3 linked regions of the Methylococcus capsulatus genome follow. Each later gene encodes a partner of the first gene's protein in a complex. Links are inferred from orthologs where the notes say so. Each region holds a gene or a part of one and is shown in the gene's direction. Other genes may lie near its edges.

Evidence for each region.
Region 2: the proteins of accD (region 1) and accB are in contact, whole or in part, in a solved structure (PDB 8UXZ), measured with the Escherichia coli proteins. The link is inferred for Methylococcus capsulatus from one-to-one orthologs.
Region 3: the proteins of accD (region 1) and N4J17_RS14360 are in contact, whole or in part, in a solved structure (PDB 8UXZ), measured with the Escherichia coli proteins. The link is inferred for Methylococcus capsulatus from one-to-one orthologs.

The regions. Positions count from the first base shown.
Region 1 is NZ_CP104311.1:1,511,265-1,514,487, forward strand. Bases 339-3,223 are described here. They hold accD (acetyl-CoA carboxylase, carboxyltransferase subunit beta), read left to right. Parts: upstream 339-1,233; coding sequence 1,234-2,214; downstream 2,215-3,223. Other genes in these bases: trpB (tryptophan synthase subunit beta), read left to right, coding at 339-419; trpA (tryptophan synthase subunit alpha), read left to right, coding at 416-1,219; folC (bifunctional tetrahydrofolate synthase/dihydrofolate synthase), read left to right, coding at 2,218-3,223. In the rest of the region: more of trpB, read left to right, coding at 1-338.
Region 2 is NZ_CP104311.1:2,128,346-2,131,407, forward strand. What follows is about bases 1-2,838. They hold accB (acetyl-CoA carboxylase biotin carboxyl carrier protein), read left to right. Parts: upstream 1-1,110; coding sequence 1,111-1,566; downstream 1,567-2,838. Other genes in these bases: dsbD (protein-disulfide reductase DsbD), read left to right, coding at 1-46; N4J17_RS10570 (TlpA disulfide reductase family protein), read left to right, coding at 36-554; aroQ (type II 3-dehydroquinate dehydratase), read left to right, coding at 664-1,110; accC (acetyl-CoA carboxylase biotin carboxylase subunit), read left to right, coding at 1,609-2,838. Also shown: more of accC, read left to right, coding at 2,839-2,955; prmA (50S ribosomal protein L11 methyltransferase), read left to right, coding at 2,960-3,062. UniProt on the Escherichia coli protein: This protein is a component of the acetyl coenzyme A carboxylase complex; first, biotin carboxylase catalyzes the carboxylation of the carrier protein and then the transcarboxylase transfers the carboxyl group to form malonyl-CoA.
Region 3 is NZ_CP104311.1:2,951,187-2,954,314, forward strand. The notes cover bases 1-2,904. They hold N4J17_RS14360 (acetyl-CoA carboxylase carboxyltransferase subunit alpha), read left to right. Parts: upstream 1-921; coding sequence 922-1,887; downstream 1,888-2,904. Other genes in these bases: N4J17_RS14350 (DUF4202 domain-containing protein), read right to left, coding at 1-42; N4J17_RS14355 (dienelactone hydrolase family protein), read left to right, coding at 165-884; tilS (tRNA lysidine(34) synthetase TilS), read left to right, coding at 1,917-2,904. Outside these bases: more of tilS, read left to right, coding at 2,905-3,128. UniProt on the Escherichia coli protein: Component of the acetyl coenzyme A carboxylase (ACC) complex. First, biotin carboxylase catalyzes the carboxylation of biotin on its carrier protein (BCCP) and then the CO(2) group is transferred by the carboxyltransferase to acetyl-CoA to form malonyl-CoA.

The DNA.
Region 1 (3,223 bases):
AGGCCGCCGGTGATGGCATCGAGACCGGTCGTCATTCGGCGCCGCTGAGCGCCGGCCGTCCCGGCGTGCTGCATGGCAACCGAACCTATCTGATGGAAGACGAAGACGGTGAGATCATCGAGACCCATTCCATCTCCGCCGGCCTGGATTACCCCGGCGTCGGGCCGGAGCATGCCTGGCTCAAGGATTCCGGCCGTGCGACCTATGTCAGTGCGACCGACGCCGAGGCGCTCGAGGCATTCCACACCCTGACCCGGTTGGAGGGCATCATTCCGGCGTTGGAATCCAGTCATGCCGTGGCCTATGCCCTCAAGCTGGCGCCGAGCCTCGGTTCCGACAAGATCGTCCTGGTCAACCTCTCCGGCCGTGGCGACAAGGACATCCACACCATCGCCACCCGGGAGGGTATCGTTCTGTGAGCCGTCTGACCTCGACTTTCCAAGTGTTGCGTGAAGCCAAGCGCAAGGCCCTGATTCCTTTCATCACTGCCGGCGATCCGGAGCCGGGTTTCACGGTGCCGGCCCTGCATGCCATGGTCGAAGCCGGGGCCGACATCATCGAGCTCGGGGTGCCGTTTTCCGATCCCATGGCCGATGGACCGGTGATCCAGAAGGCCAGTGAACGCGCGCTCGTCCATCACATGAGCTTGCGCAAGACGTTGGATCTCGTGGCCGAGTTCCGCCGGACCGATCAGGCGACACCCATCGTGCTGATGGGCTATCTCAACCCTGTCGAGTGCATGGGCTACCAGAGGTTCGCCGACTGCGCCAGGGCGGTTGGCGTGGATGGCGTACTGACCGTCGATATGCCGCCGGAAGAGGCAGGTGAGTTCGTGCCGCTGCTACACCGGGCCGGAATCGATCCGATTTTCCTGCTGGCGCCCAACAGTTCCGACATGCGGGTTCGGCGGATGGCAGCGCTCGCTCGCGGCTATCTGTACTATGTATCACTCAAGGGGGTAACGGGTGCATCGCATCTCGACCTCAGCCAAGTCGAAAGCAGGATCGCCCACATCAGGTCGCTGACCGATCTGCCCATCGGGGTCGGTTTCGGCGTCAAAAATGCCGACACCGCGGCGGCCATCGGGCGGTTCGCTGATGCCGTGGTGGTGGGCAGTGCCCTGGTGGAAAAGATCGCGGCGGCTCAGGACCGGCCCGAACAGGCGCGTAAGGACATCATCGACCTGCTCGCCACCATGCGGCGCGCGATGGATGCCTGAATCCGAGAGAAATCATGACTTTGAGCTGGTTCCATAAACTCGTCCCTTCCAAGATCCGCACCGAGGCATCAACCAAGAGTACGGTGCCCGAGGGATTGTGGTGCAAGTGCCCGAGCTGTAATGCGATCCTGTACAAGTCGGAAGTCGAGCGCAATCTCGAGGTTTGTCCGAAGTGTTCGCATCACATGCGCATTTCCGCACGCAAGCGTCTTCACCTGTTTCTCGATCCGGGCAACCGGCTGGAAATCGGTGAAGGACTGGCACCCCAGGACCCGCTCAAATTCAAGGATAGTAAGAAGTACAAGGACCGTTTGCTGCAGGCGCAGAAAGCGACCGGCGAAAAGGATGCGCTGATCGTGGTGGCCGGTCAGCTGCTGGGTCTGCCCGTCGTGGCGGGAGCCTTCAATTTCGAGTTCATGGGCGGCTCCATGGGCTCGGTGGTCGGCGAACGTTTCGTGCGCGGCGTCAACCACAGCCTCGAGCATGGTGCGCCATTCGTCGTTTTCAGCGCCAGCGGCGGCGCCCGTATGCAGGAATCGCTGCTGTCGCTATTCCAGATGGCCAAGACCAGCGCCGCTCTGGCGCGCTTGTCCAAGGCGAGGATTCCGTTCATTTCCGTCCTGACCGATCCGACCATGGGCGGGGTTTCGGCCAGCTTTGCCATGCTGGGCGATATCAACATCGCCGAACCGGGCGCCCTGATCGGTTTCGCCGGTCCCCGCGTGATCGAGCAGACGGTGCGGGAGAAACTTCCGGAAGGCTTCCAGCGCAGCGAATTCCTGCTCGAACACGGCGCCATCGACATGATTGTTGACCGCCGCGATCTGCGGGAGCGCATCGCCGCGCTGCTGGCGCTTTTGACTCGGGACGGCCGGGCTGGCGTCGCTCCCGCCGCGCCGAAGGCGCCGCTGCCGGCGATCGGGGAGGGCGGCGGCGAGGGCGATCTGGCCCGCTATCTTTCCGCGTTGCCGGTGGACGACCCGGAAGCCGAATAGCTGATGCGCTTCTCGACTCTCGGGGAGTGGCTGTCTTGGCAGGAGACCCTGCACCCCCAGGCCATTGATCTGGGTCTGGAACGGGTTCGCAGGGTTTACCGCGCACTCAATCCGGCTCAGGACCGGCCTTTCACCGTCACCGTCGGCGGTACCAACGGCAAGGGCTCTTGCGTCGCAGCGCTGGACACCATCCTGCGCCGGGCCGGTTATCGTGTCGGCGCCTATACCTCGCCCCACATCCTGCGCTACAACGAACGCATCTGCATAGGCGGGATGCCAGTCGAGGACGCGGCCATCTGCGCTTCCTTCGATCGCATCGAAGCGGTGCGCGGCGATACGACGCTGAGTTTCTTCGAGTTCGGCACGCTGGCGGCGCTGGACATCTTCCGCCGCGCCGGACTCGATGCGCAGATCCTCGAGGTCGGTCTCGGCGGGCGGCTCGATGCCGTGAACATCGTCGATGCCGACGCCGCGCTGATCGCCAGTATCGGCATCGACCACGAGGAATGGCTGGGGGGAACCCGCGAGGCCATCGGCCTGGAAAAGGCCGGTATCTTCCGGCCGGCGCGACCCTGTATTCTGGGTGATCCCGATGCTCCGGCCACGGTGTTGCGGCATGCGGAGGCGATCGGGGCGGACTTACTGATACAGGGGCGCGATTTTTCCTTCCGGCGGGAAGACGACGGCTGGATCTGGTACGGACGCGGCGAAACCCACACGGCGCTGCCCGAGCCTTGTCTGCGGGGCGATCATCAGTATTTCAACATGTCTGCGGTGCTGCAGGTGATCGAGGCCATCCGGCCCCGGCTTCCGGTACCGGAAGCCGCCGTTCGGGCGGGACTGGCCAGCGTCCATTTGCCGGGGCGGTTCCAGATCCTGGAAGGCGGCCCCACAGTGCTGCTTGACGTCGCCCACAATCCCCATGCGGTGCATGTGCTCACGGAGTTTCTGCGGCAGTTCAAGCAAGGACGCCCGGTGCACGCGGTATTCGCCATGATGCGCGACAAGG
Region 2 (3,062 bases), 620 kb from region 1 along the record:
AAAGTTCGTCCATCACCTCGAGCGGCTGTTCGACGGTGTCCGATAGGTTCGTGCTGGTTCTGGTCGCTGTGTTGGCCCTTCTGGCGGGGGCGCTGGCGCAGCGTTGGCTGTCGGTTGCAGCGCCCGACTGGCAGGGGCCGGAATCGGTGTTTCCCGACCTTTCCGGCCACCCCGTGCGTCTGTCCGATGAGCGTTCCGAAGTGCTGCTGCTGAATTTCTGGGCAAGCTGGTGCGAACCGTGCCGGGAGGAAATGCCGGTGCTGGACGACCTCCATGCGGAATTCGGGCCGCGCGGGCTCAAGGTCGTCGGTCTGGCGCTGGAGGACCGTGAGGCGGTTGCGGCGTTTTTGCGGCAGCTGCCGGTGGGCTATCGTATCCTGGTCGGTGAGCACGGTGGCGATACGTTGGCGGCGCACCTCGGGAATGCCGGCGGAGGCTTGCCCTTCAGCGTGGCTTTCGACGGCCGCGGGCGGGTGCTCGCGACTTTCCTGGGGCCCCAGACGAAGAACGGCTTTCTGGCCGCCATCGGGCCGCGGCTCATGTCGCCCCGATGATGCCGCCAACCGGCCTGTTGCTGCATTTGTGGACAAGATACTGTCATTTCGGCAGAATACCGCCGCCTGTTTGGGCGATTTCATCGATATTTAAGAGCTGGCACGCGCAATGGCGGGTATCTTGGTGCTGAACGGGCCTAACCTCAATCTGTTGGGGGTGCGTGAGCCCGGCATCTATGGCAGCGACACGCTTTCGGATATCGAATCGCGCCTGGAGGCACAGGCCAGGGCGGCGGGCATGCCGATCGATTTCTTTCAGAGCAATGCCGAACATGCTTTGATCGAACGCATTCACCAGGCGTTCCGCGACGCGGTCGACATGATCATCATCAATCCCGGTGCGTTCACCCATACCAGCGTCGCTTTGCGCGATGCGCTGCTGGCCACCGCCGTGCCTTTCATTGAAGTACACATTTCGAACGTGCATGCGCGCGAGCCGTTCCGCCGTCATTCCTATCTTTCCGATATTGCCAAGGGGGTCATCTGCGGATTGGGCCCCGTGGGCTACGAACTGGCGCTCCAGGCCGCCCTGCAAATGACATATAGGTCGTTATAGATGGATATTAGAAAAATAAAAAAACTGATCGATATCATCGAGGGATCGGATATCGCGGAGATCGAAATTCGCGAAGGGGAAGAGTCCGTCCGGATCAGTCGTTACACCTCCAGCCTCGCGGTCCCCGCCGCCTTGGCGGCGGGGACGATGCCAGCGGCGGTATCCCAGGTTCCCACCGGGCAGCCGGCACCGCCACCCACCGAAGCGGCCAAGGAAACTACCGGCCACGAGGTGCGATCCCCCATGGTGGGCACGTTCTACCGGGCACCCTCTCCCGGTTCCAAGGCGTTCGTGGAAGTGGGGCAGCGGGTCGAAGTCGGCGACACGCTCTGCATCATCGAAGCGATGAAAATCCTCAATCAGATCGAAGCCGACAAGGCCGGCATAGTGACCAAGATTCTGGTGGAGAACGGTCAGCCCGTGGAGTACAACCAGCCGCTGTTCGTGATCGAATAGCCTTCGGCCCGTTTCGGCTCAACAGTCTCCAAGGTACTCACTATGCTAGGTAAAGTCGTCATCGCCAATCGCGGTGAAATCGCTTTGCGCATCCTCCGTGCTTGCCGCGAGCTTGGGATCAAGGCCGTCGCCGTACATTCCGAAGCGGACCGCGATCTGAAGCACGTGCGCCTGGCCGACGAGTCGGTCTGCATCGGACCGGCGGCCTCGCGTGACAGTTATCTGAATGTTCCGGCGATCATCAGTGCCGCCGAGGTCACCGATGCTCTGGCGATCCATCCCGGCTATGGCTTTTTATCGGAAAACGCCGATTTCGCCGAAAAGGTGATTCAGAGCGGATTCATCTTCATCGGACCGAGGCCGGAAACCATCCGCATGATGGGAGACAAAGTCGCGGCCATCGAAGCGATGAAAAAGGCCGGGATCCCCACTCTGCCGGGCTCGGACGGCCCTCTGGGAGAGAACGAGCAAGAGAATCTGGTAATCGCCAGACGGATCGGTTTTCCCATCATCATCAAGGCTGCCGGTGGCGGTGGCGGGCGCGGCATGCGGGTCGTGCACAGCGAGGCCAGTCTTGCCGCTTCCATTGAACTGACCCGGAGCGAGGCCGGCGCCGCGTTTGGGAACGACATGGTATACATGGAGAAGTTTCTGGAGAATCCGCGCCACATCGAGTTTCAGGTGATCGCGGATTCACACGGCAACGTGGTTCATCTGGGGGAGCGTGACTGCTCCACCCAGCGCCGTCACCAGAAGGTCGTGGAAGAAGCGCCGGCACCCGGCATCACCCAGGCACAGCGGGATGAGATGGGCATGCGTTGCGTGCAGGCATGCAGAGAGATCGGTTATCTCGGCGCCGGCACGTTCGAATTCCTCTACCAGGATGGCCAGTTCTATTTCATCGAAATGAACACCCGGGTCCAGGTCGAGCACCCCGTGACCGAAATGGTCACCGGCTTCGACATCGTCAAGGAACAGCTGCGGATCGCCGCCGGCGAGCCGCTTTCGATCCGTCAGGCCGAAGTGGAAATGCGCGGGCATGCCATCGAATGCCGGATCAATGCAGAGGATCCCGTCAATTTCATGCCATCGCCGGGGCTGATCGAGCAGTTCCATATGCCGGGCGGGCCGGGTATCCGTGTCGAGACCCACATCTACAACGGCTATCGTGTTCCGCCGTATTACGATTCCATGATCGGCAAGCTGATTGCCCATGGTGAAACTCGCGCCGGAGCGATCGCCCGGATGCGTACGGCCTTGAACGAGATGGTGATCGGCGGAATCAAATGCAATATTCCGCTGTTGCTCGATATCGTCAACGACAGTGCTTTCGAGGCGGGCGGGCAGAACATCCATTACCTAGAGCAGAAGCTGGGGCTCAAGCACTAAAGTCATGTGGCAGCAGTTGATGGTGACCGTCGACGAGGAACTGGCCGAAGATGTGTCGGATGCGCTGATGGATGCCGGCGCCTTGTCCGTCAGTTTCCTGGACGCCG
Region 3 (3,128 bases), 1.4 Mb from region 1 along the record:
ATCGATCGCCTGCAGCGCCCGGTTGAAACGATCGGAAGTCATAGGATGCAACTCCACGGAACACACTGGCCGCGCATTGTATCACCCCGTCGGGCCAGCTTGCGGGACGCTGGAAAGCCGGAGAAAATCACGGCCCCTGGCCGATCAGAACGAGAAACGCATCCATGGCTGTGCAGACACGCGAAATCGATTATCACCATGCCGATACGCTGCTATCGGGCTATTTCGCCTGGGACGACAAGTTTCCTCTGCCCCGTCCCGGCGTTCTCGTCTCCCACGCCTGGGGCGGGCGCGACGCTTTCGTGTGCGACAAGGCCAGGCGGCTGGCGGAATTGGGCTATGCCGCATTCGCTCTGGACATGTACGGCAAAGGGGTATTGGGCAGCGGGCCGGAGCAGAACGCCCAGCTCATGGCGCCGTTCATGGCGGACCGGGGACTCCTGCAGTCCAGGATGACCGCGGCACTGGACACCGTGCGATCGCTTTCCGAAGTCGATCCCGGACGCATCGCGGCGATGGGATTCTGCTTCGGCGGCTTGTGCGTCCTCGATCTCGCCCGGACCGGGGCCGATCTCCGGGGGGCGATCAGCTTCCACGGCCTGTTCATTCCGCCGGGTAACACGGTGGGTCGGAAAATCCGCGCCAAGGTGCTGGTGCTGCACGGTTACGAGGATCCCATGGCGCCGCCGGAACAGGCCATCGCCCTGGGCCGCGAGCTGACCGAGGCCGGTGCCGACTGGCAAATCCACATGTACGGCCACACCCTCCACGCCTTCACCAACCCCTTGGCCAACGACCGTGGTTTCGGCACCGTTTACGACCCCACGGCCGACCGGCGCTCCTGGCAGGCGATGCAGAATTTCCTGACCGAAGTGTTAAACTAGCCAGTCACGTCATTCCCGCCCCATTGACAACACACGAATGGATCTGAAATTCCTGGATTTCGAACAGCCGATCGCCGAGCTGGAAGCCAAGATCGAAGAACTCAGACACGTTGGCTTCGACAACGAAATCAATATATCCGAGGAAATCTCCAAGCTCGAAGAAAAAAGCCGCAAGCTCACCGAGTCGGTTTTTTCCTCACTCAGTGCCTGGCAGATTTCCCAGATTTCCCGGCATCCGCAAAGGCCGCACAGCCGCGATTACATCGACCTGATCTTCCAGGAATTCCACGAACTGCACGGAGACCGTGCCTTCGCCGATGACCCCGCCATCATCGGCGGGTTGGCCCGGTTGGATGGCACCGCCGTGCTGGTCATCGGACACCAGAAAGGACGCGATACCAAGGAAAAGATCTACCGGAATTTCGGCATGCCGAGGCCGGAAGGGTATCGCAAGGCGCTGCGGCTGATGCGGCTCGCCGAACGCTTCCAACTGCCCATCGTCTGCCTCATCGACACCCCCGGCGCCTATCCTGGCATCAACGCCGAAGAACGCGGACAGAGCGAGGCGATCGCCCGCAATCTGTTCGAAATGGCACAGTTGCAGACCCCGATCGTCTGTGTGGTGATCGGCGAAGGCGGCTCGGGGGGGGCTTTGGCCATCGGCGTCGGTGACCGCCTGCTGATGCTCCAGTACAGCACCTATTCCGTCATCTCGCCCGAAGGTTGCGCTTCCATCTTGTGGAAGAGCGCGGACAAGGCCGAGCTGGCCGCGGAAGCCATGGGCATCACTTCCGAGCGCCTGATGGAACTGGGGCTGATTGATTCAATCGTGCCCGAGCCCCTGGGAGGTGCCCATCGCGACCGGGAGCGGATGGCCGACAACCTGAAAACTGAACTCAAGCGTAATCTCGACGAACTCGCCGCCATGCCGCTGGACGAACTCCTGGCCATGCGCTACGAGCGCCTCATGGGCTACGGCGTTTACGAAGAGCCCGCCACCTGAGGAAAATCCGCCGGGACGGGGCGAATCGGGTGAGATTGAGCCTCGACGGTTTCCGCGCCGGTCTCCACCCCGGCACGACCTATAGGGTGGCTTTCAGCGGTGGGCTGGATTCCGCCGTCCTGCTCGATCTGATGTGCGAAGTGCGCCGCGTCTCCGGCATCAGGCTCAGCGCCGTCCACGTTCATCACGGAATCCTGCCGGCCGCTGACGCCTGGTCCCGGCATTGCGCAGCGGTCGCCAAGGAGTACGGCGTCGCTCTGGACATCCTCCGGGTCGACGGCCGCCCCGGCCCCGGCGAGAGCCCCGAAGCGGCGGCGCGCAATGCCCGCTACCGGTCACTCGAGGCCTTGCTGAATCCCGGGGATATCCTCGTGACGGCACAGCATCTCGACGACCAGGCCGAAACGCTGCTGCTGCAACTGCTGCGCGGCGCAGGGCTGGCCGGGCTCGCCGCCATGCCGAAGGCAGCCCCTTTCGGTCCCGGCATCCTGCATCGTCCCCTGCTCCGCTACGGCCGCCGAGACATTTTGGCTTACGCCCGGAACAAAAGCTTGCGCTGGATCGAAGACCCCAGCAACCGGGACGAACACTACGACCGCAATTTCATCCGCCGCCGGATCATGCCGGAGCTCGCCGTGCGCTGGCCGGCCGTCGCGGCCAATCTCGCCCGCAGCGCCGGCCACTGTGCCGAAGCCGCCGGACTCCTGGACAAACAAGCGGACATCCTGCTGGCGACCGCGACGGCCGCGGACGAACCCGGTAGCCTTGACGTCGGAGCCGTGCAAAGGCTGCATCCGGACGAACAACGGCTGCTGCTACGCCGCTGGATACGTAAGCGGGGTCTGCGAGTCCCCCCGGCGAAACTGCTGGATCGGATACGGCGGGAACTCATCGAAACGGCCGCAGAGCACGCACCGGCGATCGCTTGGACCGAAGGCACGGTGAGGCGCTATCGCCATCGCCTCTATCTGCTTCCTCTGGCAGCGGACTTCGACGCCTCCTGGACGGCCGCTTGGAGCGGAGAGACTCCCCTCACGCTGGCCGGTAACGGCGGCCTCGATGCTGCGCTGCGACCCGGCCCTGGCATCGATCCGGACAAATGGCGGAGCGGGTGCATCACCGTGCGTTACCGGCGGGCGGGCGACAGGCTCGAACCGGCGGGCCGCAAGGGACACCATGAACTCAAGAAACTGTTCCAGGAAGCCGGGCTGCCGCCGTGGCTGCGTGACCGTCAGCCCATC